DNA from 3 places in the Streptomyces sp. NPDC054872 genome. Region 1 is predicted to be linked to each of the others. Evidence: riboswitches for the same ligand, from Rfam matches in the RefSeq annotation. Region 1 holds a riboswitch; each other region holds the start of a gene.
The links. A riboswitch is a leader RNA that binds a small molecule or an ion and turns the genes downstream of it on or off. The one in region 1 is predicted to bind cobalamin.

Region 1 (10,308 bases):
GCGCTGCTGCTCTCCGTCGACTTCCGCACCGTCTGTCTGGCCGGGGCGGGGGTCTTCGTCCTCGTCCTCGCCGGGCACCTGTGGCTGCTGCCGCAGCGCATCCCGGGGCGTGCGCGGATGCGCGTACGAGGAGGTGTGGGCGAGCTGTTGCGCAACCGCCGGTTCCTGGCGGTGTGCTGTGCCTACGGCGCCTATCTCCTGGCGTACAACCAGCTCTATCTCGCCCTGCCGGACGAGGTGGAGCGTACGGCAGGGTCGCAGGCGCCGGTCGCCTGGCTCTTCGCCCTCTCCTCCCTCCTTGTGGTGACCACGCAGCTCCCGGTCACCCACTGGGCGGCGGGGCGCCTCGACGAGCGCCGCTCGATGGCGGTGGGGCTCGTGCTCATCGCCGTCGGGTTCGCCGTCGTGGCCGTCGCGCGGCCGGCCGCCTGGACCGGCGTGGCCGGGCTGCTGCCCGCCGCCGGGTTCGTCGTCCTGCTCACCTTCGGCCAGATGCTGGTAGCCCCCGCCGCCCGGGCCTGGGTCCCGGATCTCACACCCGACGGCAGGCTCGGTCTCTACACCGGGGCGCTGTCGTCGGTCTCCGGCCTGATCGTCCTCGCGGGCAGCGCCGTGACCGGCTCGCTCCTGGACGCCGGGCTGCCGCCGTGGGTGCCGTGGCTCGTGCTCGCCGCGATCCCGCTGCTCGCCGTGACGCTGCTGCCGGGCCGCGCCCGGGCCGGGGGCCGGTCAGCCGGCTGACGCGCCGGGCAGCGCCGACACCGTGAGGGCCGCCAACTCCTCGGGGGTGCGCGGCCCGCCGCCCGCCTCGGCCAGCAGGCCCTTCGTCCGCAGCAGCTCCGCGACGGCGATCCCCCAGGGCAGGCGAAGGCCCGCCCGCGCGAGGAGTTCGCGGTGCGCGAGCATCTCCGCGACCGGCCCGGTGCGTACTCCCGAGGGGGTGAGCAGGGCCGCGTCGTCGGCCCAGCGGAGGGCCAGGTCCACGTCATGGGTGGCCATCACCACGGTCGTTCCCGCGTCCCGCAGGCCTTGCAGAGTGGTCAGGAGGCGTTCCTGGCCGTCGGGGTCGAGTCCCGCGGTCGGCTCGTCGAGGATCAGGACGCGGGGTCGCATCGCCACGGCGCCCGCGATGGCCGTGCGCTTGCGCTGGCCGTAGGAGAGCAGATGGGTGGGGCGGTCCGCCAGCGCGCTGATGTCGAGCGCGGCGAGCGCCTCGGCGACTCTGCCGCGCACCTCGGTGTCCGGCAGCCCCAGGTTCAGCGGCCCGAAGGACACGTCCTGTTCGACGGAAGCGGCGAAGAGCTGGTCGTCCGGGTCCTGGACCACCAGCTGAACGGTGGTGCGCAGCCGGGTGAGCCCCTTGCGGTCGTACGTCACGGGGGTGCCCCCGAGCGTCAATCCGCCCTGGTCCGGGCGGAGTCCGCCGCTCAGGAGCCGCATGAGGGTGGTCTTGCCGCTGCCGTTGCGTCCGAGCAGCGCGAGGGCGCGCCCCTCGGTGACGTCGAAGTCCAGGCCGCTGAGGACGGTGGGCCCGTCCTCGTACGCGTAGGAAGCGGCGCGCAGGGCGACCAAGGACCCGCTCGGCTCGCTCATGGGAGAACCCTTTCCAGTACGAGAGTGAGGACCGTGAGGCCCCCGAGGAGGGCCGCGCTCGCAACCACGAAGGGCCGCGAGATCCTGGCGTCGGGCACCAGCACCCGCAGGGTCCCGTCGTATCCGCGTCCGGCCAGCCCGGCCTGCAGCCGGCTCGCCCGGTCGAAGGCCCGTACGAACGCGGTGGCGCCGAGACCGCCGAGGGAGCGCCAGGTGGCGGCCCGGGTGGTGTGGCCGAGCCGCGCGGCCTGCGCCTGCCGGATCCGGCTCATGGAGTCCAGGAGCAGGAAGCTCATCCGGTACATGACCAGGGCCACGTCCACGACCGGCGCCGGTACGCCCGCCTTCACCAGGCGGGGCAGCAGGTCCGACATGGGGGTGGTGAAGGCGAACAGCAGGACGCCGAGCGAGGCCGCCGACGTGCGCAGGAGCAGTCCGCCCGCCCGCTCGGGTCCGCCGTCCGCGAGCGTGACGAACCCTTCGGGCGCGCCCAGTTGGACGATCAGGGTCAGGGCGCCGGTGACGCAGAAACCCAGGGGCACGCGGTAGGCGCGCCACAGTTTGCGCGGCGGCACACCGGCGGGTCCGAGCAGCACGGTGAGCGCGGCGACGAGGACCAGGGCAGCACCCGGCCAGGGCGGCAGGGAGACGGCGAGGACGGTGAGGCCGAGCCCGAGCACGGCTTTGTCCACGGGGTGGCGGCGGCGCCAGCGACTGCTGTGCGCCGCCGCGTCGATGGGCAGCACGCCGGGTCAGACCTGCCCGGTCCCGGCCCGGGAGCTCTCCCCGTCGGCGGTCCGCTCCTCCGCGGCCCCCTCCTCCGCGGCCGCCTCGGTCCGCGCCGCCTCGGCACCCTGGCGGCGTCCCCTGCGCAGACCGAAGTAGTAGGCGAGGACGCCCGCGCCGAGCGCCGCCTGCAGCGCGAAGAGCGCCGACTCGATCTCCCCGGAGGGGGGTTCGTACAGCGGCGAGAACCAGGGCTCGTAATCCGGCTCGATCTCGGTGATCGCGGTCTCGGCCTGGGCGTCGGACCCGGCGAACGGCTCCTTCTCGTCGTCGCCGAGACCCAGCGCGAGCGGCAGCACCGCCAGCGCGGCGACGATGAGGAGGAGCAGAGCGTTGATCTTCGTGTTCCGGCTCATCAGGCGCTGGCCCCCGTCTCCGTCTCGGTCTTGCTGTCGGTGGTCTTACTGTCGGTGGCCGCCTTCGCGGACGGCTTCTTGCCCTGGAGCAGCACGCCGAGCCGCGTGAGCTCGCCCTTGCTCGACTGCACGAGCAGCCGCATCACCACGACGGTGAGCAGTCCCTCGCTGACCGCGAGGGGGATCTGCGTGACGGCGAAGATGCCGCCGAACTTGCCCAGGGCGCCGATGAATCCGCTGCTGGGGTCCGGGAACGCCAGGGCGAGCTGGACGCTGGTGACGCAGTACGTGGACAGGTCGGCGACGAACGCGCCGAAGAACACGGCCACCATGAGCGGCACGTCGTACCGCTTCAGGAGCCGGTAGACGGCGTATCCGGCCCATGGACCGACGATCGCCATGGAGAACACGTTGGCGCCCAGCGTGGTGAGCCCGCCGTGGGCGAGCAGCAGCGCCTGGAACAGCAGCGTGATGGTGCCGAGCACCGCCATGATCGGCGGCCGGAACAGGATCGCGCCGAGCCCGGTCCCCGTCGGGTGCGAGCAACTGCCCGTGACGGAGGGGATCTTCAGCGCGGAGAGGACGAAGGTGAACGCTCCGGACGCACCCAGGAGCAGTGTGCTCTCCGGGTGTTCCTTGACCTCACGGGTGAGGGAGCGGACTCCGTGGACGACGAACGGCGCGGACGCTACGCCCCAGGCGATCGCGTGCGCCGGCGGGAGGAAACCCTCGGCTATGTGCATGGCTAAGCAGACCCTCTCCAGCACCTCGTGGATGGACAACGCGCCTTGGCCGGTCTCCTGGCTGACGGGTCGTACCGACCGGACTCCGCCTTCCCGGGCGCGTGTTGCGCCCAGTGGCTGCCGCGAGGGCTGGAGCCGGACTTCCCGATCACAGTGGCGAGGGCCGCACCGGCATCACACCGATTTCCCGAGCACCAAGGCGTGGTGACCCTAGTGCGGAATCGAGTGGCCTGACAACTTGCGGGACCGCCTCACCTGTGGCACGCGCGAGCGCACATGACCAGGGCGTACGCCCCTGGTCAGCCCATGTGCACCAGCCTGTGCGCGCCCGTCGTACGCCCCTTCGCGCATGTCCCCGCCCGTCGGGCCCCTTCCCCTCCGTGTCTCACCTCACGGTCCGGAATGTGATCAGTACCGCCCCAGGAGCGCGACCACCCTTTAGCCTGATCCGTGCAGCTGGTTCGCCCTGTCCGCCAGGCAGAGGTGTCGTAAGAGGGAACCCGGTGGGAATCCGGGACTGCCCCGCAGCGGTGAGTGGGAACGACCGCCGTCATACGCACTGGATCCGAGCATGGACCCGGGAAGCGACGGCCAGTAGGGGTCTGCCTCGGCAGATGTGCCCGCGAGTCCGAAGACCTGCCCGTTGCCCGCATGTGATCCCTCATGTGCGGACATCCCGGTGACCTCGTGGGCGGGTCGGCGTACAGATCAGGTGGAGCAAGCACCGCGCGGTTGGCGCGTGTCCGTCCGCCCGGTCCGTCATCCCTTCGCGTCCGTGTCCCGTCCCCGGGATGCTCAGGAGTCATCTCGCGAAGGAGATTTCCGTGACAGCGAAGTCCGCGGCCGCGGCAGCACGGGCCACCGTGTACGGCTACCCCCGCCAGGGCCCCGACCGGGAACTGAAGAAGGCCGTCGAGGGCTATTGGAAGGGCCGTGTCAGCGCCGACGCCCTGCGGGAGACCGCGGCGCGGCTGCGCCGGTCCACCTGGCGGCACCTGGCCGACGCCGGCATTCACGAAGTGCCGACCGGCGACTTCTCGTACTACGACCATGTCCTGGACACCAGCGTCATGGTCGGCGCCATCCCGCACCGGCACCGCGAGGCCGTCGCCACCGACCCCCTCGACGGCTACTTCGCGATGGCCCGCGGCACGCAGGACGTGGCGCCGCTGGAGATGACCAAGTGGTTCGACACCAACTACCACTACCTCGTGCCGGAGCTGGGCCCCGACACCGTCTTCGCCGCCGACTCCGCCCAGCAGGTGGCCGAGCTCAAGGAGGCCGTCGCGCTCGGCCTCGCCGCACGCCCGGTCCTCGTCGGCCCGGTGACCTATCTGCTGCTCGCCAAGCCCGCGCCCGGCGTGGCCGCCGACTTCGAGCCGCTCACGCTCCTCGACCGGCTCCTTCCCGTGTACGCGGAAGTCCTCGCCGACCTGCGCGCGGCGGGCGCCGAATGGGTGCAGCTCGACGAGCCCGCCCTGGTCCAGGACCGCACCCCGGCGGAGCTCAACGCCGCCGCCCGCGCCTACCGCGACCTCGGAGCGCTCACGGATCGGCCTCGACTCCTCGTCGCCTCCTACTTCGGCAGGCTCGGCGAGGCCCTGCCCGTGCTGGCCAAGTCACCGGTCGAGGGACTCGCCCTGGACTTCACGGAGGCCGCCGCCGGCCAGTTGCAGGATCTCGCCGCCGTCGGCGGACTGCCCGGCAAGCGCCTCGTCGCGGGTGTCGTCAACGGGCGCAACATCTGGATCAACGACCTGGAGAAGTCCCTCTCCACCCTGGCCACGCTCCTGGGCCTCGCCGACCGGGTCGACGTCTCCGCGTCCTGCTCCCTGCTGCACGTCCCGCTGGACGCCACCGCCGAACGGGACATCGACCCGCAGGTGGCCCGCTGGCTGGCCTTCGCCCACCAGAAGGCCACCGAGATCGCCACGCTGGCGCGTGCCCTGGCCCAGGGAACGGACACCATCACGGCCGAACTGGCCGCCAACCGCGCCGACCTGGCGTCCCGCTCGGGTTCGGCCCTCACCCACGACCCGGCGGTACGCTCCCGTGTCGCCGCCATCACGGACGCCGATGCCCGTCGCGTCCACGCCTATCCGGAGCGTGCGGCGGCCCAGCGGGCCCGCCTGAACCTGCCACAACTGCCCACGACCACCATCGGTTCGTTCCCCCAGACCACCGAACTGCGCACCGCACGCGCCGACTTGCGCGCGGGCCGCATCGACGCGGACGGCTACGAGGAACGCATCCGCGCGGAGATCCGCGAGGTCCTCGCCTTCCAGGAGAAGGCGGGCATCGACGTCCTGGTGCACGGCGAGCCCGAACGCAACGACATGGTGCAGTACTTCGCCGAACAGCTCACCGGCTATCTCGCCACGCAACACGGCTGGGTCCAGTCGTACGGCACCCGCTACGTACGCCCGCCGGTCCTGGCGGGCGACATCTCACGGCCCGAACCGATGACGGTGCGCTGGACGTCGTACGCCAACTCCCTCACCGACCGCCCCGTGAAGGGCATGCTCACCGGACCCGTCACCATGCTCGCCTGGTCCTTCGTCCGCGACGACCAGCCGCTGGGTGACACCGCGCGGCAGGTCGCCCTGGCCCTGCGCGACGAGGTCAACGACCTGGAGGCCGCGGGGACTTCGGTCATCCAGGTGGACGAGCCCGCGCTGCGCGAGACGCTGCCGCTGCGCGGCGCCGAGCATGCCGCGTACCTGGAGTGGGCCACGGAATCCTTCCGCCTCACCACCAGCGGCGTGCGACCGGACACCCAGATCCACACGCACATGTGCTACGCCGAGTTCGGTGACATCGTCCAGGCCATCGACGACCTCGACGCCGACGTCATCAGCCTGGAGGCGGCCCGCTCACACATGCAGGTGGCACGCGAACTGGCCGAGCACGGCTACCCGCGCGAGGCGGGCCCCGGCGTCTACGACATCCACTCCCCCCGTGTCCCGAGCACCGAGGAGGCAGCGGCCCTGCTGCGCAAGGGACTTGAGGCCATCCCCGCGGATCGCCTGTGGGTGAACCCGGACTGCGGCCTCAAGACCCGCGGCTGGCCCGAGACCAAGGCCTCCCTGGAGAACCTGGTCGCGGCGGCACGGGAGGTGAGGGCGGAGCTGCCTTCGGGCTCCTGACCGCGAAGTGTGAGTGGGGGCGGTCATGTGCGAATCGATAGCCGCCCCGCTCCTTCATCGAGCGCCACCTGCGCACCCTGAACCCCGCCCTTGGGCCCCTCACCCCCCATCCGCATGAGCCACCCGGGACAACAGCCCATGCAACTTCTCCCGCTCCTTGGGACCGAGCGGGGCCAGCAGCTCATCGGTGACCCCCCGCGCCACCTCAGCGGACTCCCGCAGGAAGTCGTGGCCCGCGGGGGCGAGGGCCACGATGCGGCGGCGTCGGTCGTCGGGGGCGGGACGGCGTTCGACGAAGCGGAGGCGTTCCAGGTCGTCGACCAGGCCGACGATCGCACTGGGGTCGTAACCCAGCTCCTGGCTCAGCTTGCGCTGTACCGCGCCCTCCACCGTGGCCAGGTAGCGCAGCAGTGCGTAATGGCGCAGGCGCAGGCCGGATCTCTGGAGGGCCGCGTTGAAGAGCTGACCCGAGCGCAGGCCGAGGCGGTAGAGCAGATAGCCCGCGTCGGCGTGCAGGCCCCGCATCCAGGGCGTGCCTTCGTCCCCGGGTCCTTTCTCCACGGGTGACCGCTTCTTCACGGGCTCGGCGGTGAGCTTCCGGCTGGTCATGAGGGGCGCACTCCCTGATCGGCGGTTCGTCGGCGGACGTCGGTGGTCGGCCGAGGACTCGGCGGGCATCGGCTCCGCTGTATCCCTTGTGCCCGCCAACCCCTCACTTCTCGCCCCCTGGTGAAAGGGTTTCAGCACGGGACTCGTACGCCATGGGTCTGAGCGGGCCGGGTCGCCACCCGGTCGAGCCGTACCCCGCCGCTGCACCCATTCGTGTCCGTGTCGGTGGACCCCGAGCGTTGGGCCGGGTGGGTCGCTGGTGTGGTCCGTTGTGCCGAACCGGCGGCGTGGGGGAATTTTCTGAGGCGGTGTCGGCAAGGCCTAGGTTCCGAGGTTTTTCCGCCTCCAACCCCGTCGAACCGGATCTTCCGAGGATGAGGAATCACTCATGGCTGACCGTCACGCCGGCCCTCCCGGCCAAGCTGCCCGTCCCGCCCGTCCTGCCCGACTCGCCTTCTTCGCGGTGAGTGTGCTGGGCGCGTTCGCCTTGACGGGGTTGCCGGTGGCCGCGGCTGTCGCGCCGCCCGCGCCGCCTCCGCCGGTGCCTGCGCCGCAGTCCTCAGCGGCGCCGGCGCTCCCGTCGGCTGCGCAGACGACAGGTGCCGACAAGCCGTCAGGGGCCATGCTGCAGGCGCTTCAGCGTGATCTGGGGTTGTCGGGTGCGCAGGCGCGCATGCGGTTGGTGAACGAGGCGGAGGCGGGGACCCGGGCCGGTCGGCTGCAGACCGCGCTGGGCAAGAACTTCGCGGGCGCCTGGGTGCAGGGTGCGACCTCCGCCCGCCTGGTGGTGGCGACCACCGATGCCGCGGACGTGACCGCCATCAAGGCGGAGGGGGCGCAGGCCAAGGTCGTCACGCATGGTCTGGGCGAGCTTGAGGCGCTCACGAAGAAGCTGAATGCCGCCGCCGTGGCGGGACGGGGTCAGGAGACGCCGGTGCGCTACGTCGACGTGCGGGCCAACAAGGCGACGGTCCAGGCGACGAGTACCGCCGCCGCCGACAAGCTGATCGCGGCCGCCCAGGTCGACCGGCGGCTCCTGGACGTCAAGGTGTCGGCCGACCGTCCGCGCGCGCTGCACGACGTCCGCGGGGGCGACGCGTATTACATCGACGAGAAGGCCCGCTGTTCGGTGGGATTCTCGGTGACCAAGGGCGCCCAGCAGGGGTTCGCCAGCGCCGGGCACTGCGGCAAGGCGGGCGCCAAGACCACCGGCTTCAACAAGGTCGCCCAAGGTGCCTTCGCGGCGTCGGTCTTTCCGGCCAAGGACATGTCCTGGGTCGCCGTCAACGACCAGTGGACCGCCACGCCCCGGGTGAAGGGCGAGAAGGAGACGGACGTTCAGGTCGCCGGGTCGGTGCAGGCCCTGGTCGGCGCGGCGGTCTGCCGGTCGGGTTCCACCACCGGCTGGCACTGCGGGACCATCGAGCAGCACGGCACCAGCGTGAGCTACGCGGAAGGCGTCATCGAGGGGGTCACGCGCACCACGGTCTGTGCGGAACCGGGTGACTCCGGCGGCTCCTACATCTCCGGCACCCAGGCCCAGGGAGTGACGTCCGGGGGCAGCGGTGACTGCAAAAGCGGCGGGATCACCTTCCATCAGCCGTTGAACCCGCTGCTCGACGAGTTCGGGCTCACGTTGAAGACGGCCCCCGCCCAGCGCGAGCCCAGTACGCAGGAGGCCTCGGGCAGTTGGGGCGCGGGCAGGGTCTACGAGACCGGGACACGGGTGACCTACAACGGCATCACCTATGTGTGTCTGCAGGCGCATCAGGCGCAGGGAGTCTGGCAGCCCGCCCGCACGCCGGCCCTGTGGCAGCGCGTCTGAGCCACGCGTCTCAACTCTGTGCGAGCAGTGCGTACGCCGTTGCCACGAACGTTTCGCGGGCGTGGTAACGGCGGGTGCAGACGGCGGCCAGAGCTGTCGCGGTGTCGGGCCGGTAGCCCAGGAAGGCCTGTTGCCCCAGGGTGGCTCCGCAGTGGAAGTAGAGCGGGCCGTGCTGGGCCGGGTGCTGGAACCAGCCGATGGTGTGCGTGTGGCGATGCCCCCAGCCGCGCCGGATGACCGGGCGGGCTGTCGCCCGCAGGGCCGCGGCCAGGGGGCTGCCCGTCGGGTCGAGGTGGGCTTCGAGGAAGGTCAGCAGGTCGTGCGGGGTGGCACGGACCGCGCCTGCCGCCTTGAAGCCGCCGATGGTCAGCGGGGGCGTGGGTGTGGTGCCGTCCTTGCGGTGGCCGGTGGCGTCGGTGTCCGGGCCTGCGGGGCGCACGGCCGTGCCGTCCAGCCGCAAGGGGCGCAGCACCTGCCCGGTGAGCAAGTCGTCCCAGGGGGTGGCGGTGGCGGCGGTCAAGGCGTGACCGAGCACGGCGACACCGAAGTTGGAGTAGTGCCAGCGGGATCCGGGCCGCCGGGGTGGACGGCGGCGTACGAAGGCGTCGATCACGTGGCGGTCCTGGAACCCGGCGTAGGGGTTGGTGCGCCAGGTGGGCAGGGCCCGGGGGTAGAAGTCGGCGGGCAGGGCGGGCAGCCCGGAGGTGTGGGTGATCAGGTGGGCGAGGGTGACGGGGTCCGCGCCGGTACGTCGTGCCGGGGCGAGGAGGGAGAGGGCCGGCTCGCCCGCGGAGAGGACGCCGGATTGTGTCAGGTGGGCCAGGAGCAGCGCGGTGAACGCCTTGGAGGCCGACCCGATCTCGTACCGCAGCTGGTCACGCGGGACGGACGGCGGCGGCCCCGTGCCCCCGCAGCGCACCGTGCGCCGACCGTCGCGGGACAGCGCGAAGACGACGTCGGGCGCCCGCACCGCTGCGATGGCGTCATCAAGCCGTTGGTGCACCGTCTCGTCGTCGCCCTCCGGGCGGTCCTCCGCCGGGGGACGGCGGGGCGAGTCTTCGGTGGCGTCGCGTGGCTCGCCCGGCCAGGGCGTGTGCGGGAGCGTCATGTGGGTGTGGAGTGGCTGAGTCGCGTCAGGGCGCGGGAGGTGGCCATGACGGAGGCGAAGGCGGCGACGAGTGTGGGGTGGTAGATGAGGTCGAAGAGTTCTTCGGGCTCGCCCTGCGGGATGGTGCGTACGGCGGGCATGG
Region 2 (10,308 bases), on a different contig from region 1:
GGGTCACTCCGTCGATGATGAGGTGGCCCGCGGCTGTCCTGGTCACGCGGTCCGCCCGTAGGCCCGAGTCGGTGTGCGGGGTCATGTGGTCTTCCTCGTGCGGTAGAGGACCAGGACGAACGCCGGGACGCCGATCAGCGATGTCACCACCCCCACGGGGACCTCCTGGGGGTCGAGGACCGTGCGGGCCAGCGTGTCCACCCACACAAGGAACACCGCGCCCGCGAGCGCCGTCACCGGGAGCAGACGTGCGTGCCCGGAGCCGACCAGGGCACGGGCGGCGTGCGGCAGGACCAGGCCCACGAAACCGATGGCGCCCGCGCTGCTGACCAGTGCCGCCGTGAGCAGGGCCGTGGTGGTGAGGAGGAGCAGCCGGATACGGGTCACGTGGACGCCCAGCGTCGCCGCCGCGTCCTGGCCGAACGCGAACGCGTCCAGGGTGCGGGCCTGCGTCAGGCAGACGGCGAGGGCCACGAAGAGCACCGCCGCGCACAGTGCGACGTCCGTCCAGCCCACCCCGCTCAGCGAGCCGAGCAGCCAGAACAGGACACTCCGCGTCGTCTCCGCGTCGCCCGACGTCAGGATCACGAACGAGGTGAGCGAGGAGAAGAGCTGCATCGCCGCCACCCCGGAGAGCACCACCCGGTCGGTGCTCCCGCCCAGGGTGTGGCTGAGCAGCAGCACGAGCGCGAACGAGACGAGGGCCCCGGCGAAGGCGCCCGCCGAGACCGACACCACTCCCCCGCCGACCCCCAGGACGACGATCGCGACCGCGCCCGTGGACGCCCCCGAGGAGACGCCGAGCACGAAGGGGTCGGCGAGCGGGTTGCGCAGGAGGGACTGGAGGACGGCTCCGCAGACCGCGAGGCCCGCGCCGCAGACCGCCGCGAGGAGCGTGCGCGGCATGCGCAGGTTCCAGACGATGCCGTCCCGGATGGGCGTCAGCTTCGCCTCTCCCCAGCCGAGGTGCGCCGCGACCGCCGACCACACGTCGGGTACGGAGATGTCCGCGGGGCCGATGGTGACGGCCACCGCCACGGAGAGGGCGAGGGCGGCGAGGCCGGCCGTCCGGAGCAGGGCGGAACGTATGCCGCCCGGGGCGGCCGTCCTCACTTGGCGAGGCCGAAGTCGAGCAGTGCGGCGGCGACTTGTTCGATGCCGTCCACCGTGCGGATCGTCGGGTTCATGGCCTGGCCGCTCAGCAGCACGTACCGCTTCTTCTTCACGGCGGTCAGGTTCTTGGTGACCGGGTTGGACTCCAGGAACTCGATCTTCTTCTTCGCGCTCTCGGCCGTCTGCGACTTTCGGGTGAGGTCGCCGATGACCAGGACGTCCGGGTCGCGGTCGGCCACCGTCTCCCAGTTGATCTGGGGCCACTCGTCGCGGGTGTCGTCGAAGACGTTCCGCACGCCGAGTTCGCGGGTGATGATGCCCGGGGCGCCGCAGCAGCCGGCGATGTAGGGCGCGTCGGAGTTGGCGAACCAGTAGAGGAGCGACGTGTCGGCCGCCTTGCCGTCCTCGATGGTCTTCGTGGCCTTCGCCACCCGGCCCTTGAGGTCGGCGATCAGCCGTTCGCCGCGCTTGTCGACCCCGAACGCCTTGGCCAGGCCCCGCACTTCGCCGTAGACCGTGTCCATGGTCAGCGTCTTGACCCGCTTGCCGTCGCCGTCGCCGCTGTTGTCCTTGCCCGCGCAGTCGGAGGGCGAGACGTAGGCGGGTACGCCGAGTTCGGTGAACTTGGCGCGGTCGGCGACGCCGCCCTTGCTGACCGTCGCCACGAAGGAGGCGGTGACGAAGTCCGGTTCCTGGGCGAGGACCTTCTCGAAGGAGGGGTAGCGGTCGGCGAGCCGGTCGACCTTGGCGTTGTCCTTCTCCAGGCCCTTCAGCACCGGGTCCGTCCATGTGCCGGTGCCGGCCATGCGGTCCGCGAGACCGAGGGAGAGCAGGATCTCCGTGGAGCCCTGGTCGAGGGAGACCGCTCGCCGCGGCGGCGCCTTGATCTCCGCCTTCTCGCCGCAGGAGGTGAGGGTCAGCGGGTAGCCGGCGGCCCTGTCGTCCGCGGTGGACGTGCCGGGGGTCCCCGATGAGCCGCCGCAGGAGGTCAGGGTGACGGCCAAGGCCGTGGCGAGAAGAGCAGCCGTACGTGCACGACGGGTGGTGGAGGACACGAGATCCCTTGAGTCTCACGGCTCATACGCGGAGCCTGGCCTGCTTCGTCACCTCCGCCGCCCGGTGTGCGGACGAAGGTGCCAGCAGGTCTTCGGACTCGGGGATCGGCCGGGCGGGGCGCCTTCCCAGGCGTCCGTGGACGCCCAGTGGCCGTGGCCCCGCCCGTTCCCCCTCACCGCTGCGCGTCAGTTCCGGATTCGCACCGGATTCCCTGGCCCTGGTGTGGGTTGACTGGCGTGCGCAAGCTATCACGCGAGGTCAGGACGGCTGCTGGGGCCTCGGTGCGCCGCGGTAGGTGCCGAAGGACCACTTGTTGCCCTCGGGGTCGGCGATCGCGAACTCCCGGCTGCCGTACGGCTGGTCCTCGATCTCGCGGATGATCTCGACGCCCGCGGTGCTGAGCCGCTGGTAGAGGTCGTCCACGCGGTCGGTGACGACGTACGCGCCGAAGGTGCCGGGCTTCAGGCACCAGTCCTGGGACTTCTCGTCGTACGAGCCGAGCATGATCGCACCGCCCTCGGGCCAGTCGAGCTCGGCGTGCGCCACGCGGTCGCCGTCCTCGTAGACGGCGGTGCGCAGGAAGCCGACGGTGCCGACCAGGAAGTCGATCAGCGCGGGGGCGTCGTGCGCCTGGAGGGTCGGCCAGACCGCGGGGGCGCGCTCCTCGGAGGCGGGAGTGGAGGCGGGCAGGGGCTGCTGGTTCTGCTTCTCGGTCGTGTTCATGAGTCCTACTCTTCGCCCCCGCCATAGCTCCCGGCTTGGATATTCCGGCACTCTTCGGCCAGCCAGGCGCTGGGGCTCGCACCGGTGTACTGCCGGAAGTCCCGCACCAGGTGGGAGTGGTCGTAGTAGCCGCAGTCGGCGGCGACGCGGGCCAGGTCAGGGGTCGCGCCCGCCGCGACGGGGCGTACGACGGCGTTCCGTGCGCGCTGGAAGCGCATCAGGCGTCCCGCCTGCTTGGGGCTCAGGCCCGTCTCGGCGCGGAAGAGGGTGGTGAGGCGGCGTTCGCTGAGCGCGACGTGCCGGGAGAGTCCGCGCAAGGTGCCCACCCCGCGGTGCCGGGCCAGCCAGGCCCAGGCCTCGCCGACCTCGGGGCGCACGGAGCCGGCGGAGGTGTCGGCGGCCGCGCGCTGCCTCAAGTAGGCGGACAGGGAGGCAAACCGCTCTTCCCAGCCGCCCTGCTCGCACAGCAGCTCCCGCAGTTCGGCGGCGCGGCGCCCCATCACCTCCGCGCCGGGTGTCACCAGCTCACCGGCGAGTTCCGCCGCCGGTACGCCGAACAGGGCGCGGGCGGCCAGCGGGTGCACGGCGAGCTGGATGCCCGCCTCGTGCTCGGGCCGTACGACGTACGCCGGGGACTGGTGCAGGCCGCCGAGGACGATGTCCGTGCGGTCGGCGTCGCGGCCGCCCGCCTGCTCGGGGGTGCGGCCGGTGACGACGGGGCCGTCGAGGGAGAAGATCAGCGTCAGGTACGGGGACGGCAGGCCGCGGTGCAGGCCCGGCCGCTCGCCGAGCGTGCGGTAGCCGACGGCGGACACCACCATGCCGTCGAGCCGCGGGGCGGCCCGCACGAACTCCCGGGAGACGGTCTCCATGCCTTCCAGTATGCGACGGACGGCGCTCCGGAGCAGGCCCGGAATCAGGGCGTGCGTCCATCTCCCCTACCCGCGCGCGCAGGTCCCATGCCCGTTCCGTCCGGTGATGTCGATCATGGGAATCCCTGGCGTGACCTCATACGATGACCCGCCGCTCCGGACGGGGCGCAGACCGCTCTCAGGGGGCACGGAACCATGGCATCAAAGGCAAAGGGCAAGCTGGCCGTCATCGGCACGGCGGGCGCGCTCACCGCGGCCGTTCTGGCGGGGACGGCGCTCTGGCCGAGCAAGGACGCGACGGCCGCGGACGCCTCCGCGAAGACGGCGAGGACGGCGAAGGCCGCGACGTCCGAGCTGAAGCACTGGCCGAAGCCCGTCGCGAAGAAGCTGGGCAAGGTCATCGCGAAGAACGAGGACAAGGGCGCGTACGCCGTCTTCGACGCGGACAACACGACGTACCGCAACGACCTGGAGGAGTCCCTCCTGCCCTTCCTGGAGATGAAGGGGGTGCTGACCCGCAAGTCGATGGACCCGTCGCTGAAGATCATCCCCTTCAAGGACACGGCGAAGCACAAGGAGAGCCTCTACAGCTACTACAACCGGCTCTGCGAGGTCGACGACCAGGTCTGCTATCCGTGGGTCGCGCAGATCTTCTCCGGCTTCACGCTGAAGGAGCTCAAGGGGTACGTCGACGAACTCCTGGCCCACGACAAGCCGATCCCCGCCGAGTACTACGCGGACGGGAAGCTGACGAAGACCGAGGTGAAGCCGCCCGAGTTCTTCACCGGCATGCAGGAACTCCACAAGACGCTGCGCGAGCACGGCATCGAGGTCTACGTCGTCAGCGCGGCCAGCGAGGATCTGGTGCGCATGGTCCTCTCCGACCCCAAGTACGGCTACGACGTGAAGCCCGAGAACGTCATCGGTGTCGGCCTGCAGCTCAAGAACCGCAAGACCGGCGAGGTCACCAGCTCCCGCAAGGAGATCGCGGAAGGCCGCTTCGACCAGAAGAAGCTCGCGGGGCATGAGCTGACGCCGCACCTGTGGGCGCCCATGACCTGGTTCCAGGGCAAGCCCGCGGCCATCAACACGTACATCGACGAGTGGAAGAAGCCCGTCCTGGTGGCGGGCGACACCCCCAAGAGCGACGGGCCGATGCTGTTCCACTCGGCGGACGTGGAGCACGGCGGAGCACGGGTCTGGGTCAACCGCAAGGACTCGTACATGAAGGAGCTGGACGGGATGAAGCGCGAGAACGCCGACCGGCAGCGGGAGCTCGGCCAGAAGGTCACCGCGGACAAGCGGTGGCTGACGGTGGTCCCGGACGAGATCCGCTAGGCGTTCGCGGCTCCGTCCCCGCCCTCCCGCCCCGCGGCGTCGATCAGGCCCGAGGAGATCGCCTCGGTCAGCGCCGCGTGGTCCCGGGCGTTCTGCGCGCTGTACAGCAGCGCGAAGTCCGCCATCGCCCGGTCGAAGGTGTCGCCGCCGCCCAAGTAGGCGGCGATGGCTATCCGGTCGCCGGAGCGGGCGTGGGCGCGGGCCAGGGCCGTGCCGCAGAGACCGGCGTAGGCGCGCAGTTCCGCGGGGGACATCGACTCGACGTCGGCGGAGCCCTTCATGTCGCGCAGTTGGCGCCAGTAGAAGGCACGGCCACGGGGTCCCGTCATCCAGCCGAGGAAGATGTCGCCGGCCGCCTGGAGGAGCCGCTGGCCCGCGACCACCCGGTGGCCGGGGTGGACGTACGGGCCCGCCGGGAGGTGTTCCTCGACGACCGAGCGGACCGCCTCCTTGATCTGGAGGAAGAGCGGGTCCCCGACGTCGCGCCCGGCGAGGAGCACGAGATAGCAGCGGGTGCCGACGCTGCCCACGCCGACGACTTTCCGCGCGGCGTCCACGAAGTGGTAGCGGTCCAGGAGGAGTCGGCGCTCCTCGGAGAGCGTGGAGCGGTAGTCGCCGAAGATCTTGCGGAGCGCGGCGAGGTCCGGGGCGCTCACGGGTTCGATGAGTGGTGGGTCGTGGATGATGCGGCGGACGCCGGGAGCTCCGTCGACCTTCTCGGTCAGCTTGCCGAGCGCCTGAAGACTCGTGCGGCGGCGGGCGCGGTCCATGGCGCTCGCCGCGCGCTTGCGGTGGCCCGCGGAGCCGATGAGCGGCAACAGGTCGCGTGTGTCGGTCCGTTCGTACCAGACGGCCAGTTCCCCGAGTCCGGCAAGACGCCTCATGGAGGTGCGGTACGCCGCCACCGCGGCGAGGCAGGCCGCGCGTGCCGCACCCCGCGGGTGGCCGTTGTCGCGGGATGCCACGGCGACGCTCGCGGCCAGGCGTTTGACGTCCCACTCGAAGGGGCCGGGCCAGGTCTCGTCGAAGTCGTTCAGGTCGAAGAGCAGGGCCCGCTCCGGTGAGGCGAACAGGCCGAAGTTCAAGAGGTGCGCGTCGCCGCAGAGCTGGACCGTCAGACCGGTGTCCCACTGGGCGGCGAGGTCCCCCGCCATGACGGCTGCGGCGCCCCGCAGGAAGGAGAACGGGGAGGCCGCCATGCGGGCGTACCGGATGGGCAGCAGCTCCTGGACGCGGTCCGCGCCCTGCCGATCGAGGACGGCCAGCGGGTCGGCGCGGTCGGCGGAGGGTATCCACACCCCGTGCGAGGAGCGGGAGGCACGCTTGCGGGCGGCTTTGCCCTGGCGGGCACGCTCTTGCGGAGTGGTCATCGCCCCTCGCCCCTCTCCGTCGGCGGCACCCGGCAACAGCCTCCCCTCAGGAGCAGCCAATGCCGCCTCCGGCGCGTACGCATGCCGAGTACGCCGAACGGGTGACCTGACCGGCGGTGTGCCGGTGATGTGCCGGTTGTGTCGGGACCTCAGCTTCCGCCAGCCACCGCCCATGCCGCCACCCTCTTGGCCAGCGCTTCTCCGGCCCGCGTCCACACGAAGTGGTCGAGGCGGGCGCCCGCCTCCCGCACGGAGTACCGCAGGCGGGTGACGCGGGCCGCGGGCACCTTGCCGACGAGGTGGTCCAGGGCGGCCACGGGGGCCCAGGTGTCGCCCTCGACGGAGACCGCGAGGACGGGCAGCGTGAGGGTGCGCAGGGCCGCCTCGTAGTCGTGCGGGGAGCCTGGGGACGAGTAGCGGCCGGTACGCCCCTGACGTGCCCAGTCGCGCATGACGCCCTTGGGCTGGTTGCCGCCGAAGCCGAGCCGGGCCCCCGGCCACCGGCCGAGCAGCGTCGACGTGGCCGCGGCGAACAGCTCGCCGATGAGCAGCAGGGGCCCGCGCAGCGGACCGTACGCCCGGAACCAGACGGAGCCCGAGGCGACGAGGGCGACTCCGTCGACGCCGGGCCCGACGCCCAATGCCGCGTGCACCAGGCCGAGTTGTCCGCCCAGGCTGTGGCCGAGGAGGTAGAGCGGTGGCCGGGGGCCCAGTTCGGCACGTATCGCTTCGACGACCGCGACGAGGTCCCGCTCCACGATCGTGCCGTATCCGTGGTCGAGGGCGTCCGCGTCCGTCACGCGCGGGGTGCTCTCGCCCTGCCCCCGCATGTCCACGGTCAGGGCGGTGAGCCCCTGGGCGTTCAACTGGCGTGCGAACGCGCGGTAGTAGCGGGCGGGGGTGCCCATGGCGGGGAGGATCAGGACGGCCGGCGCGGGGCGGGGCGATGCCTCGCTGCCGCGCAGGCCGCGGACGGGAAACCGTGCCCCGTCCGGGAGTTGGGCGGTGACGAGCAGCGGCAGCTCGTCCGCGGGCTCCTGCTGGGCGGGGGCGGTTTCCGGCTGAGTCATGCGGACAGCATGGACCACGCCCACGGGCGGCGGCCCTGGGGCCCCCGCCCGTACGGCGCGCGTCGGCTCAGCGGCTGTACCGCATGAGGGCGCGCACCATGTGGCAGGTGATGTCCGACGGCGGGTGGATGCCCACGTCCTCCGCCATGCTCCGGATCCTGGTGTTGTTCGCTTGGTTCGCCAGATAGACGCCGGAGTCGAGCAGGGCTATTGCAAGGCGCATGGCCTTCAGGCGCCGGTTGTGCGTGATGTACCACTCGCGCGGCCGGCCGGCCGGGAGCGGTCGCTTCTCCAGTGGTGCGTACGTCGGGTCGATGAACACGGGCCGGGAAGCGTTGCGCTTCGACTTAGATGTGAGTGCGGCAGCGGGCACAGGCATCCTCCTGTCGCGATCAGGAACCCCCGTCGGGAACCCTCGAACATTGCTTCAATTCTACTGCCAGGCACTGACAATCGCCGCTGGCCAGACGGCCTTTGAGGCCGTGTGACGGATGGGTCGCGGGTGGGTCGCGGGTAGCGTGTACGGCATGGAGATCTGGATCAATCCCGCCTGCTCGAAGTGCCGCGGCGCGCTCACGCTGCTCGACGCCGAGGGCGCCGACTACACCGTCCGCCGCTACCTGGACGACGTCCCCACCGAGGAGGAGATCCGCGCCGTCCTGGAGCGGCTCGGCCTGGAGCCGTGGGACATCACGCGCACCCAGGAGGACGCCGCCAAGGAGCTGAACCTGAAGGACCGCGCGGCCTGGCCGCGTGACGCCTCGGGCCGCGACCGCTGGATCACGGCGCTCGCCGAGCACCCCAGGCTCATCCAGCGGCCCATCATCACCGCCGACGACGGCACCGCGGTGGTGGGACGGACGGAGGAGGCGGTACGGGACGCGCTGTCCCGGTCGGCCACCTGACCCGGGCGGCGGCGCACGCGGGGCGACGGCCGTGCCGTACCGGCGTGAAGCGGGCCACATCCACCGCAGGTAACACGGGGTTCACATGCGAGCAATGGACGGGAAATCGCGCGTTGGCAGGCTGCGCGACATCACCACGGCACCGCAGCACCCGCACGTTCTGCGCCGTACCGAGCATTTAAAGGATGGCCCCCGTGACCTTCAAGGCTGAGTACATCTGGATCGACGGCACCGAGCCGACCGCCAAGCTCCGTTCGAAGACGAAGATCATGACGGACGGCGCCGAGCTCCCGAACTGGGGCTTCGACGGATCCAGCACGAACCAGGCCAAGGGTCACGCATCCGACCGCGTGCTGAAGCCGGTCTTCACCTGCCCGGACCCGATCCGCGGCGGCGACGACGTACTCGTGCTGTGCGAGGTCCTCAACACGGACATGACGCCGCACGAGTCCAACACCCGTGCCGCGCTCGTCGAGATCGAGGAGCGGTTCGGCTCGCAGGAGCCCATCTTCGGCATCGAGCAGGAGTACACCTTCTTCGAGGGCGACCGCCCGCTCGGCTTCCCCGTCGGCGGCTTCCCCGCCGCGCAGGGCGGCTACTACTGCGGTGTCGGCGCCGACGAGATCTTCGGCCGTGACATCGTCGAGGCGCACCTGGAGAACTGCCTCAAGGCGGGCCTCGGCATCTCCGGCATCAACGCCGAGGTCATGCCCGGCCAGTGGGAGTTCCAGGTCGGCCCGCTCGCGCCGCTCGAGGTCTCCGACCAGCTGTGGATCGCCCGTTGGCTGCTCTACCGCACCGCCGAGGACTTCAAGGTGTCGGCCACGCTCGACCCGAAGCCGGTGAAGGGCGACTGGAACGGCGCGGGCGCGCACACGAACTTCTCGACGAAGGCGATGCGCGAGGGCTACGACGCGATCATCACCGCCGCCGAGTCCCTCGGTGAGGGCTCCAAGCCGATGGACCACGTCAAGAACTACGGCGCGGGCATCGACGACCGCCTCACCGGCCTGCACGAGACCGCCCCGTGGAACGAGTACAGCTACGGCGTCTCGGACCGCGGCGCCTCGGTCCGCATCCCGTGGCAGGTCGAGGTGGAGCAGAAGGGCTACATCGAGGACCGCCGTCCGAACGCGAACGTCGACCCGTACGTCGTGACGCGCCTGATCGTCGACACGTGCTGCGCCGCCCTGGAGAAGGCCGGCCAGGTCTGATCACGGTGTCCGCACGTGCCTCGCACGTTCCCGGAGGGGGCGTCCACCGAACCGGTGGGCGCCCCCTCGGGCATGGCGGCCTGCCGGAGGGAGCGACCCCGGCCCTCCTCATCTGCTTCAATGGACTCATGGACAGCCACGGGAACAACGCGACGGGTCGTGATCACGACCTGGAGCCGTTCTGGCCTTCCCGTCAGCACCACGACTTCGACCGGGTGTGTTGCCGCGCGATGAACGCGCAGGCCCGCTAAAGCCGTTCACCCGGCCTTCGCCTGACGCGCACGACGTACGTACGTCCTTCGACGACTGACGACTCCTTCGCGCGAAAGAGCTGACTTCCATGGCGAACTCCCGTTCCTTCCCTGCCTCCACCGCTTCCACCGCCACCGTGACGGCCGCCGTCCCGCCGCAGGCCGCCCCCGGCCGTGGGCGGCTGCGAGCCGTCGCCCCCGACGAGGTGGCGCAGCTCACCGACTTCCTGCCGCCGGGCGCGACCTGGCTGCCCGCGCCCCAGCACACGCTTCCCACGCTGCCGGGACAGCCGCCGATGATCGGCTACCTGGTCCTCGTACCGGCCGGGCAGGAGCCGGTGGCCGCTGCCACTGCCCCTGCCGCACCCGAGCCCCGGCAGACGTCCGGCGGTCCCG
Region 3 (10,308 bases), on a different contig from region 1:
GATCGACTCGGTCCAGTCGGCGCCGACGCCTTCCTTGAGGTCGCTGAGGTCGGCGAGGCCGCCGGTCTTGGCGTACGCGGCGGTCTGGGTGTTGCCGATCTCGAAGACGTCCGGCGGGTTCTCCTCGGAGAGGGCCGTCGTCAGCTTCTGCTGGATGCCGTTCCACTGCTGGACTTCGAGCTTCAGCTTGGCGCCGGTCTTCTTCTCGAAGGCGGCCTTGACGTCCTTGGTCCAGCCTTCGGGCGTGGAGCCGTCCATCGCCCAGAGCGTCAGGGTCTCCCCCTTGAAGCCGTCCGCCCCGGTCTTCGCGTCGTCCTTGTCGTCGCTGCCACAGGCCGCGATCGAGACCAACATGCCCGCGACACCGATGGCCGCTATGAGCTTGCGCTTCACGTCACCCTCCTCAAGGGATGCGCCAGTCAACCCCCCACCCGCAGCGACCAAATGGACCGAGATCTGCCCGTGGGACTGGAACCTGGTCTTTAATGGTGTAGACCAGTACGGGGAGCTTGGCCTAGACCTTTAGGGGTGTCAAGGGTGTATAAGAAGGGCTGTCAGGTCCGTTATCGGACCGACACCTGAGCGGGCACAGTAAGCCCGGCCCGGTACGTGCCACGATGTGAGCCGCGACAGACGGAGGAGCCGGTGACGGCAGCAGGAAGGCGGGCCATGGGCACCGAGGCGGGGAGTACGGAGACCGAGGCGGGTACGTCAGCGCCCATGGAGGCCCCGGACACCGGCTCGGCCGCGGCAGTCGGCCGCACCGCACGCGTGCCCAAGTACTACCGCCTGAAGCGGCACTTGCTCGACATGACGGAGACCCTGCCGCCCGGCACCCCGGTCCCTCCGGAGCGCACCCTGGCCGCCGAGTTCGACACCTCGCGCACGACGGTGCGCCAGGCCCTGCAGGAGCTGGTCGTCGAGGGCCGCCTGGAGCGGATCCAGGGCAAGGGCACCTTCGTGGCCAAGCCGAAGGTCTCCCAGGCGCTGCAACTCACCTCGTACACCGAGGACATGCGGGCCCAGGGCCTCGAACCCACCTCGCAGCTCCTGGACATCGGGTACATCACCGCCGACGACACCCTCGCCGGACTGCTCGACATCTCCGCGGGCGGCCGGGTGCTCAGGATCGAGCGCCTGCGGCTTGCCAACGGCGAGGCGATGGCCATCGAGACGACGCACCTCTCCGCCAAGCGCTTCCCGGCCCTGCGCCGCTCCCTGGTGAAGTACACCTCGCTCTACACCGCACTCGCCGAGGTGTACGACGTCCACCTCGCGGAGGCCGAGGAGACCATCGAGACCTCGCTCGCCACCCCGCGCGAGGCCGGCCTGCTCGGCACGGACGTGGGCCTGCCGATGCTGCTCCTGTCACGGCACTCCCTGGACGGCGGCGGCCAGCCGGTGGAGTGGGTCCGCTCGGTCTACCGCGGCGACCGCTACAAGTTCGTGGCACGCCTCAAGCGCCCCACGGACTGACCCGTTCCTCCCAAAGGACTCTTCCGGGGTCTGGCGCAGATCACCTTGCTGCTCTACGTTCCTCCCGTCATCGCATGATGAACGGGAGGACGAGCCGGTGCGCACAGCGAATCCCCGATCCATCGTCATCTGGACCCTCGTCGGGCTGGTCGGCGCCGCGGGCTGGACCGTCCTCGCGCTCTCGCGCGACGAGGAGGTGTCGGCCGCCTGGATGGTGGCCGCGGCCCTCGGCTCGTACGCCATCGCCTATCGCTTCTACTCCAAGTTCATCGTCGTCCGCGTCCTGAGGGTCGACAAGAAGCGGGCCACCCCGGCGGAGCGCCTGGACAACGGCATCGACTTCCACCCGACCGACCGCCGTGTCCTGCTCGGGCACCACTTCGCGGCGATCGCGGGCGCGGGGCCGCTGGTGGGGCCCGTCCTTGCCGCGCAGATGGGGTACCTGCCGGGCACCATCTGGATCATCGTCGGAGTGATCTTCGCGGGCGCCGTGCAGGACATGGTCGTCCTCTTCTTCTCCACCCGGCGCGACGGCAAGTCGCTCGGTCAGATGGCGCGCGAGGAGATCGGGCCCTTCGGCGGGGCCGCCGCGCTGCTCGCCGCGTTCGCCATCATGATCGTCCTGCTCGGAGTGCTCGCGCTCGTCGTCGTCAACGCGCTCGCGGACTCACCGTGGGGCACCTTCTCCATCGCGATGACCATTCCGATCGCGCTCTTCATGGGCTTCTACCTGCGGATCCTGCGCCCCGGCCGGGTCAGCGAGGTCTCCCTCATCGGGATCACCCTGCTGCTCCTCGCGCTCGTCGCCGGGCGCTGGGTCGCCGAGTCGTCCCTCGCGGACACGTTCACGCTGGCGCCCTCGACGCTGGTCATCTGGCTGGTGGCGTACGGATTCATCGCCTCGATCCTGCCGGTGTGGATGCTGCTCGCGCCGCGCGACTACCTCTCCACGTTCATGAAGATCGGCACGATCCTGCTGCTCGCGCTCGGCGTCGTCATCACGCTGCCGACGATGAAGATGGACCCGGTGACCGACTTCGCCTCACGCGGCGACGGGCCCGTCTTCGCCGGGTCGCTCTTCCCGTTCGTCTTCATCACCATCGCCTGCGGGGCCCTGTCCGGCTTCCACGCGCTGATCTCCTCGGGCACCACACCGAAGATGGTCCAGAAGGAGACGCAGATCCGGATGATCGGCTACGGCTCCATGCTGATGGAGTCGTCGGTCGCGGTCATGGCGCTCGTCGCGGCCAGCATCATCGACCCCGGGCTGTACTTCGCGATGAACGCGCCCGCCGGCGTCATCGGGGACAACGTCCAGGCAGCCAGCCAGGCGGTCGCGAACTTCGGGTACTCCATCTCCCCCGAGGAACTCGCGCAGGCGGCCAAGAACGTCGAGGAGTCCTCGCTGCTCTCGCGCACCGGTGGTGCACCCACGCTCGCGGTCGGTGTCTCCGAGATCTTCTCGAAGGTCACCGGCGGCTCCATGAAGGCGTTCTGGTACCACTTCGCGATCATGTTTGAGGCGCTGTTCATCCTGACCGCGCTCGACGCGGGCACGCGCGTGGGCCGGTTCATGCTGCAGGACATGCTCGGGAACGTCTACAAGCCCTTCAAGAACGTCAGCTGGAAGCCCGGTCTCATCATCACGAGCGCGGCCGTCACCGGCCTGTGGGGCTACTTCCTGTGGGTGGGCGTGCACGAGCCGCTCGGCGGGATCAACCAGCTCTTCCCGATCTTCGGCATCTCCAACCAGCTCCTCGCCGCGGTCGCGCTCGCCGTCTGCACGACGCTCCTGGTGAAGTCCGGGCGCCTCAAGTGGGCCTGGATCACGGGCATTCCGCTCGCCTGGGACGCCACGGTGACGCTCACCGCGAGCTGGCAGAAGGTGTTCTCCAGCGACCCGCGTGTGGGCTTCTTCCAGCAGCGCTCGAACTACCAGGACGCCATCGACGCGGGCAAGGTCCTGCCACCGGCCAAGAACATGGACGACATGCACACCGTCGTCACCAACTCCACCGTGGACGGCGTCCTTTCGGCCGCTCTCGCCCTGCTCATCATCGTCGTGATCGCGGACGCGGCACGGATCTGCGTGAAGCACGTCCGCAACCCGCAGTCGTCGAAGCTGAGCGAGGCCGAGTACGTGGAGTCGAAGCTGACCGCGCCCGCCGGGCTCATCGCGACACCGGAGGAGAAGGCCGAACTGGCGGCGGCGAAGGCAAGGTCGTCCGACGACGCGCAGGTCCCGTCATGACGTGGGTGCTGCGCGGCCTGCGCTGGGTGCGGTGGTACGCCCGGGAGTTGACCGATGAGTCCGCGTACGACCGTTATGTGGAGCACACGCGGAGGACCCATCCCGGGGCATCCGTCCCCTCCCGGCGGGAGTTCGAGCGAATGCGGACGGACCGCCAGGAGTCCGACCCGAGGCAAGGGTTCCGCTGCTGCTGAGCCCGCGCCGACCAGGCACATCGACGCGTCCGGTATCCGGACGGGGGTTCCATAGATCAATCCTCTCGCTTAGATTTCCCGCACGTTAAAGGTGGGATAAGCGAGGGAGCGGAGCCGCGAAGTGTCAGATGCGCCTGAAGTGAGCAGACCGGTGATCACGCCGGTCCGGGTGGTCGTTGCCCTCTGTCTCGTCGCGCCGTTCGTGGCGATGCTCTGGGTGAGCTCCTACGCGAAGGTCGAACCGACCTTCATAGGCATCCCGTTCTTCTACTGGTACCAGATGCTGTGGGTGGTCATCTCGACCGCTCTCACCATGATCGCCTACAAGCTGTGGCAGCGTGACCAGCGCGCCCGCAAGGCCGAGCAGGCCCAGGGGGGTGCGACCCGATGAACGAGCTCGCAGCGGACACGGGCGGCGTCAACGGCATCGCCCTCGCCGTCTTCATCTTCTTCTTCGCCGCCGTCACGGCGATGGGCTTCCTGGCCGCGCGCTGGCGCAAGGCCGAGACCGAGAGCCTGGACGAATGGGGCCTGGGCGGCCGGTCGTTCGGCACCTGGGTCACGTGGTTCCTGCTCGGCGGCGACCTCTACACGGCGTACACCTTCGTGGCCGTCCCGGCGGCGATCTACGCGGCGGGCGCGGCCGGCTTCTTCGCGGTGCCGTACACGATCCTCGTCTACCCGCTGATCTTCACCTTCCTGCCGCGCCTGTGGTCCGTCTCGCACAAGCACGGATACGTGACCACCTCCGACTTCGTGCGCGGACGCTTCGGTTCCAAGGGGCTCTCGCTGGCCGTCGCGGTCACCGGCATCCTCGCCACGATGCCGTACATCGCGCTCCAACTGGTCGGCATCCAGGCCGTGCTCGACGTCATGGGCGTCGGCGGCGGCCCGGACACGAACTGGTTCATCAAGGACCTGCCGCTCCTGATCGCGTTCGCGGTGCTCGCCGCGTACACGTACTCGTCGGGCCTGCGCGCGCCCGCGCTGATCGCGTTCGTCAAGGACGGTCTGATCTACCTGGTCATCGCCGTGGCGATCATCTACATCCCGATCAAGCTCGGCGGCTTCGACGAGATCTTCCAGGCCGCGAACGACAAGTTCTCGGCGGCGAACGACGCGGCGGGCAAGCCCGTCGCGGGTCTCGCGCCGGGTGAGGCCGGGCAGTGGACCTACGCCACGCTCGCGCTCGGCTCCGCGCTCGCGCTGTTCATGTACCCGCACTCGATCACGGCGACGCTCTCCTCCAAGAGCCGCGACGTGATCCGCCGCAACACCACGATCCTGCCGCTGTACTCGCTGATGCTGGGTCTGCTCGCGCTGCTCGGCTTCATGGCGATCGCGGCCGGGGTGAAGGTCGAGAACGGCCAGCTGGCGATCCCGCAGCTGTTCGAGAACATGTTCCCCGACTGGTTCACCGGCGTCGCGTTCGCGGCGATCGGCATCGGCGCGCTCGTGCCGGCCGCCATCATGTCCATCGCCGCCGCGAACCTCTTCACCAGGAACATCTACAAGGACTTCCTCAAGCCGGACGCGACACCCGCGCAGGAGACCAAGGTCTCCAAGCTGGTCTCGCTCCTGGTGAAGGTCGGCGCGCTCGCCTTCGTCCTCACCATGGACAAGACGGTCGCGATCAACTTCCAGCTCCTGGGCGGCATCTGGATCCTGCAGACCATGCCCGCGCTCGTCGGCGGCCTGTTCACGCGGTGGTTCCACCGCTGGGCGCTGCTCGCGGGCTGGGCGGTCGGCATGGTCTACGGCACGGCCGCCGCGTACGGCGTCGCCTCGCCCACCCAGAAGCACTTCGGCGGCTCGTCCGACGAGATCCCGGGCATCGGCGAGATCGGCTACATCGGCCTCACGGCGTTCGTCCTGAACGTGGTGGTCACCGTGGTCATGACCTTCGTCCTGCGCGCCATGAAGGCCCCTGACGGCATCGACGAGACGTCTCCCGGCGACTACACGGCGGACGCGGGCGACCCCGGCGTCGTGGAGGAGCTGCCGCCGGCCACGGTGGGAGCGCCGGGCGGGCACTGAGTCCTCTCCGTACGTACGTGACGCGGGCCGCCGGATCCGACTCCGGCGGCCCGCTGTCGTGTGCGGATCAGGAGGTCTTACGAGGCCTTGTAGAGCCCGGTCCTGACCCGCCCCGCCGCCTTGGCCGCGGAGGAGATCACCAGGTCCTTGTGCGGGCCCGCGTCCACCAGGACGAGCACGCCGCCGACCCGCACCTCGGCCTTGTAGTACCGGGTCTCCTCGTCGTAGTCGTCGCCGCCCTCGTACCGCGTGCTCTCCAGGATCGCCTCGTCGCCGATGCCCGGCAGGTCCTCGGCCACGTGATGCTCCACCACCGGGGCCGCCTCGGTGTCCACGGTGACGCTGGGGCACACCTTGTGGAGTTGTCGGCGCAGTTCGACGTGGCGCTCGGCCCGCGCGTCCGGCATCGAGACCAAGGTCTGGGAGAGGACGGGGTCCCCCTCGTCGGCGATCGCGCCGGGGAAGGGAAGGATCATGTGGCCGGCGCTGGTTCCCCGCATGCCGGACAGCTCCGCGCTCGCCCCGCGGCCGGCCTCGCACCCGCCCCAGTCGCCGCCCCCGTAGTGCTGGTTGAAGCCGCCCGTGGTGCCGTTGACCACCTTGGCCCGCGCGCCGACGGCCTTCGCCGGCAGCAGCGCCGCCTTCAGCTCGGCGTCCGTGAAGACCTTGCCGGGGTCCACGTCTCCGTCGACTCCGGCCGCCGTGGCCGGGGGGCGCGCGGGCTTCGTCTCCGCCTTCTCGCCGCCCTCCCCGCACCCGGTGAGCAGCATCAGCACCACCGCCGCACAGCCCGCGCCCCGCCCTCGCACGCCGTCTCCCCCTGGTCGCCCATCAGTTCGGCGCCACCCTAGGGGATACGCGCGCCGACACAAGATGTGGGGCTGACTCCCAGAGCCAGCACAAGATGTATGCTCGTGCTCGCTGTCGCCGCAGGGGAATCCGGTGCAAGTCCGGAACTGTCCCGCAACGGTGTATGAGTGCGCATTTGTCGTGCTCTCTAGTCCGAAGACCTGTCGACAGCGCATCCGTTCCGACCGGTCCGGGTGCCGACGACGTCCGGGCCTCGTGGAATGGGCTGGTGGACGCGGAGCGCAGCCCTGCCCAGGGCGGGCCCCCGTGTGTCACTCACCCCTCCCCAAGGCCCTGAGCCGAGCGAGGGAGTGCTCCACGTGACCATCGCGCCAGCCGAACCTGCGTCAGCGCAGAACACCGGCGGTCAGCAGACCGCCGACGGCCCAGGAACCGCGCTGCTGCGTACCCTGACCGACCTCACCGCCGACCTCCCCGACGCCGACCCCGGCCGGGTCGCCGCCGCCGCGCTGCGGGGCCGCTCGGCCAAGGCTGATGTGGCGGAGCTGCGGGAGCTTGCGACCGAGGCCGCGGCCGGCCTCATCTCCGAGGACCCGACGTACTCGCAGCTCGCGGCCAGGCTCCTCAGCCTCAGCATCCGGGACGAGGCCGCGTCGCAGGGCGTGCGGTCCTTCTCCGACTCGGTCGCCGTGGGGCACCGCGAGGGTCTGATCGCGGACCGTACGGCCGCGTTCGTCACCGATCACGCGGAGCGCCTCGACGGTCTCGTGGAGGCCGCCCTCGAGGACGGCGCCGACTTCCGTTTCGGCTACTTCGGCCTGCGCACCCTGCACAGCCGCTATCTCCTGCGCCACCCGATCACCCGGCACGTCATCGAGACCCCGCAGCACTTCATGCTGCGCGTGGCGAGCGGTCTGGCCGAGGACGGCTCCACGCGCTCGGTGGACGAAGTCGCCGCGCTGTACCGCCTGATGAGCCGCCTGGACTACCTGCCGTCCTCGCCGACGCTCTTCAACTCCGGCACCCGGCACCCGCAGATGTCCTCCTGCTACCTCCTCGACTCCCCGCTGGACGAGCTGGACTCCATCTACGACCGCTACCACCAGGTCGCGCGCCTCTCCAAGCACGCGGGCGGCATCGGCCTCTCGTACTCCCGCGTCCGCGCCCGCGGTTCGCTGATCCGCGGCACGAACGGGCACTCCAACGGCATCGTTCCGTTCCTGAAGACCCTGGACGCCTCCGTCGCCGCCGTGAACCAGGGCGGCCGTCGCAAGGGTGCCGCCGCTGTCTACCTGGAGACGTGGCACTCCGACATCGAGGAGTTCCTGGAGCTGCGCGACAACACGGGTGAGGACGCGCGCCGCACGCACAACCTCAACCTGGCGCACTGGATCCCGGACGAGTTCATGCGCCGGGTCGCCGCCGACCAGGACTGGTCGCTGTTCTCCCCGGCCGACGTGCCCGAGTTCGTGGACCTGTGGGGCGACGCGTTCGACGCGGCCTACCGCAAGGCCGAGGCCGCCGGGCTGGCCCGCAAGACCATCCCGGCCCGCGAGCTGTACGGCCGCATGATGCGCACCCTGGCGCAGACCGGCAACGGCTGGATGACCTTCAAGGACGCCGCCAACCGCACCGCCAACCAGACGGCGGAGCCCGGCCACACCGTCCACTCCTCCAACCTCTGCACGGAGATCCTGGAGGTCACGGACGACGGCGAGACGGCAGTCTGCAACCTGGGCTCGGTGAACCTCGGCGCGTTCGTGGACACGGCCGCCGGTGACATCGACTGGCAGCGGCTCGACGAGACCGTCCGTACCGCCGTCACCTTCCTCGACCGCGTGGTCGACATCAACTTCTATCCGACCGAGCAGGCCGGGAAGTCGAACGCCCGCTGGCGCCCGGTGGGCCTGGGCGCCATGGGTCTGCAGGACGTCTTCTTCCAGCTGAAGCTGCCCTTCGACTCCCCCGCCGCGCGTGCCCTCTCGACGCGTATCGCCGAGCGCATCATGCTCGCCGCGTACGAGGCGTCCGCCGACCTCGCCGAGCGCAATGGCCCCCTGCCCGCCTGGGAGAAGACCCGCACAGCGCGCGGCGTCCTGCACCCCGACCACTACGGCGTCGAGCTGACCTGGCCGGAGCGCTGGGCGGCGCTGCGGGAACGTATCGCCGCGACCGGTATGCGCAACTCGCTGCTTCTCGCCATCGCGCCGACCGCCACGATCGCGTCCATCGCGGGCGTGTACGAGTGCATCGAGCCGCAGGTCTCCAACCTGTTCAAGCGCGAGACGCTGAGCGGCGAGTTCCTCCAGGTCAACGCCTACCTGGTGGAGGAGCTGAAACGGCTCGGCGTCTGGGACGCCCAGACCCGCGAGGCGCTGCGCGAATCCAGCGGCTCCGTACAGGGCTTCAGCTGGATTCCCGCCGAGGTGCGCGAGCTGTACCGCACCGCGTGGGAGATCCCGCAGCGCGGCCTGATCGACATGGCCGCCGCGCGCACGCCGTTCCTGGACCAGGCGCAGTCCCTGAACCTGTTCCTGGAGACGCCGACCATCGGCAAGCTCTCCTCGATGTACGCATACGCCTGGCAGCAGGGTCTGAAGACCACGTACTACCTGCGTTCGCGCCCGGCGACCCGCATCGCCCGCGCGGCGGCCGGCAAGAGCGCCGAGTCCGCTCCCGCCCCCGTTCCCGCACAGGTCTCGGCCGAAGAAGCCGTCGCCTGCTCCCTGGAAAACCCCGAGTCCTGCGAGGCCTGCCAGTAATGAGCTCCACCACGAACGCCGAGAAGAACCTCCTCGACCCGGGCTTCGAGCTGACCCTGCGCCCGATGCGCTACCCGGACTTCTACGAGCGCTACCGCGACGCGATCAAGAACACCTGGACCGTCGAGGAGGTCGACCTCCACTCGGACGTCGCCGACCTCGCCAAGCTCTCGCCCGGCGAGCAGCACATGATCGGCCGCCTGGTCGCGTTCTTCGCCACCGGCGACTCGATCGTCTCCAACAACCTCGTGCTCACGCTCTACAAGCACATCAACTCCCCCGAGGCCCGGCTCTACTTGAGCCGTCAGCTCTTCGAGGAGGCCGTGCACGTCCAGTTCTATCTGACGCTGCTCGACACCTATCTGCCCGACCCGGAGGACCGCGCCGCGGCCTTCGACGCGGTCGAGGAGATCCCCTCCATCCGCGAGAAGGCCGAGTTCTGCTTCCGGTGGATGGACTCCGTCGAGAAGATGGACCGCCTGGAGACCAAGGCGGACCGGCGTCGCTTCCTGCTGAACCTGATCTGCTTCGCCGCGTGCATCGAGGGGCTCTTCTTCTACGGCGCCTTCGCCTACGTCTACTGGTTCCGCTCGCGCGGTCTGCTGCACGGCCTGGCCACCGGCACCAACTGGGTGTTCCGCGACGAGACGATGCACATGAGCTTCGCCTTCGACGTCGTCGACACCGTCCGCAAGGAGGAGCCGGAGCTCTTCGACGACGCGCTGCAGACGCAGGTCACGGACATGCTCAAGGAGGCCGTCGAGGCCGAGCTGCAGTT

Region 2: another riboswitch for cobalamin. It lies ahead of ACWGIH_RS24660 (ABC transporter substrate-binding protein); the one in region 1 lies ahead of metE (5-methyltetrahydropteroyltriglutamate--homocysteine S-methyltransferase).
Region 3: another riboswitch for cobalamin. It lies ahead of ACWGIH_RS06395 (ribonucleoside-diphosphate reductase subunit alpha); the one in region 1 lies ahead of metE (5-methyltetrahydropteroyltriglutamate--homocysteine S-methyltransferase).

Annotation. Positions count from the first base shown of each region.
Region 1 is NZ_JBSGYY010000014.1:3,624-13,931, reverse strand. It holds gene ACWGIH_RS18740 (MDR family MFS transporter) at 1-741, shown strand, start outside; gene ACWGIH_RS18735 (energy-coupling factor ABC transporter ATP-binding protein) at 730-1,593, opposite strand; gene cbiQ (cobalt ECF transporter T component CbiQ) at 1,590-2,339, opposite strand; gene ACWGIH_RS18725 (energy-coupling factor ABC transporter substrate-binding protein) at 2,346-2,735, opposite strand; gene ACWGIH_RS18720 (energy-coupling factor ABC transporter permease) at 2,735-3,478, opposite strand; cobalamin riboswitch at 3,509-3,692, opposite strand; cobalamin riboswitch at 3,919-4,136, shown strand; gene metE (5-methyltetrahydropteroyltriglutamate--homocysteine S-methyltransferase) at 4,303-6,624, shown strand; gene ACWGIH_RS18710 (MarR family winged helix-turn-helix transcriptional regulator) at 6,724-7,233, opposite strand; gene ACWGIH_RS18705 (carbohydrate-binding protein) at 7,856-9,058, shown strand; gene ACWGIH_RS18700 (serine hydrolase domain-containing protein) at 9,069-10,166, opposite strand; gene ACWGIH_RS18695 (DUF6895 family protein) at 10,163-10,308, opposite strand, start outside.
Region 2 is NZ_JBSGYY010000021.1:7,628-17,935, forward strand. It holds gene ACWGIH_RS24650 (ABC transporter ATP-binding protein) at 1-85, opposite strand, end outside; gene ACWGIH_RS24655 (FecCD family ABC transporter permease) at 82-1,113, opposite strand; gene ACWGIH_RS24660 (ABC transporter substrate-binding protein) at 1,110-2,168, opposite strand; cobalamin riboswitch at 2,235-2,420, opposite strand; gene ACWGIH_RS24665 (VOC family protein) at 2,428-2,892, opposite strand; gene ACWGIH_RS24670 (helix-turn-helix domain-containing protein) at 2,898-3,764, opposite strand; gene ACWGIH_RS24675 (haloacid dehalogenase-like hydrolase) at 3,960-5,102, shown strand; gene ACWGIH_RS24680 (DUF2252 domain-containing protein) at 5,099-6,472, opposite strand; gene ACWGIH_RS24685 (alpha/beta hydrolase family protein) at 6,622-7,542, opposite strand; gene ACWGIH_RS24690 (hypothetical protein) at 7,610-7,915, opposite strand; gene ACWGIH_RS24695 (arsenate reductase family protein) at 8,070-8,447, shown strand; gene glnII (glutamine synthetase) at 8,642-9,661, shown strand; gene ACWGIH_RS24705 (hypothetical protein) at 9,790-9,912, shown strand; gene ACWGIH_RS24710 (winged helix-turn-helix domain-containing protein) at 10,002-10,308, shown strand, end outside.
Region 3 is NZ_JBSGYY010000004.1:121,291-131,598, reverse strand. It holds gene ACWGIH_RS06430 (extracellular solute-binding protein) at 1-393, opposite strand, end outside; gene ACWGIH_RS06425 (GntR family transcriptional regulator) at 670-1,476, shown strand; gene ACWGIH_RS06420 (carbon starvation CstA family protein) at 1,574-3,727, shown strand; gene ACWGIH_RS06415 (YbdD/YjiX family protein) at 3,724-3,921, shown strand; gene ACWGIH_RS06410 (DUF3311 domain-containing protein) at 4,043-4,312, shown strand; gene mctP (monocarboxylate uptake permease MctP) at 4,309-5,958, shown strand; gene ACWGIH_RS06400 (hypothetical protein) at 6,036-6,767, opposite strand; cobalamin riboswitch at 6,867-6,990, shown strand; gene ACWGIH_RS06395 (ribonucleoside-diphosphate reductase subunit alpha) at 7,128-9,530, shown strand; gene ACWGIH_RS06390 (ribonucleotide-diphosphate reductase subunit beta) at 9,530-10,308, shown strand, end outside.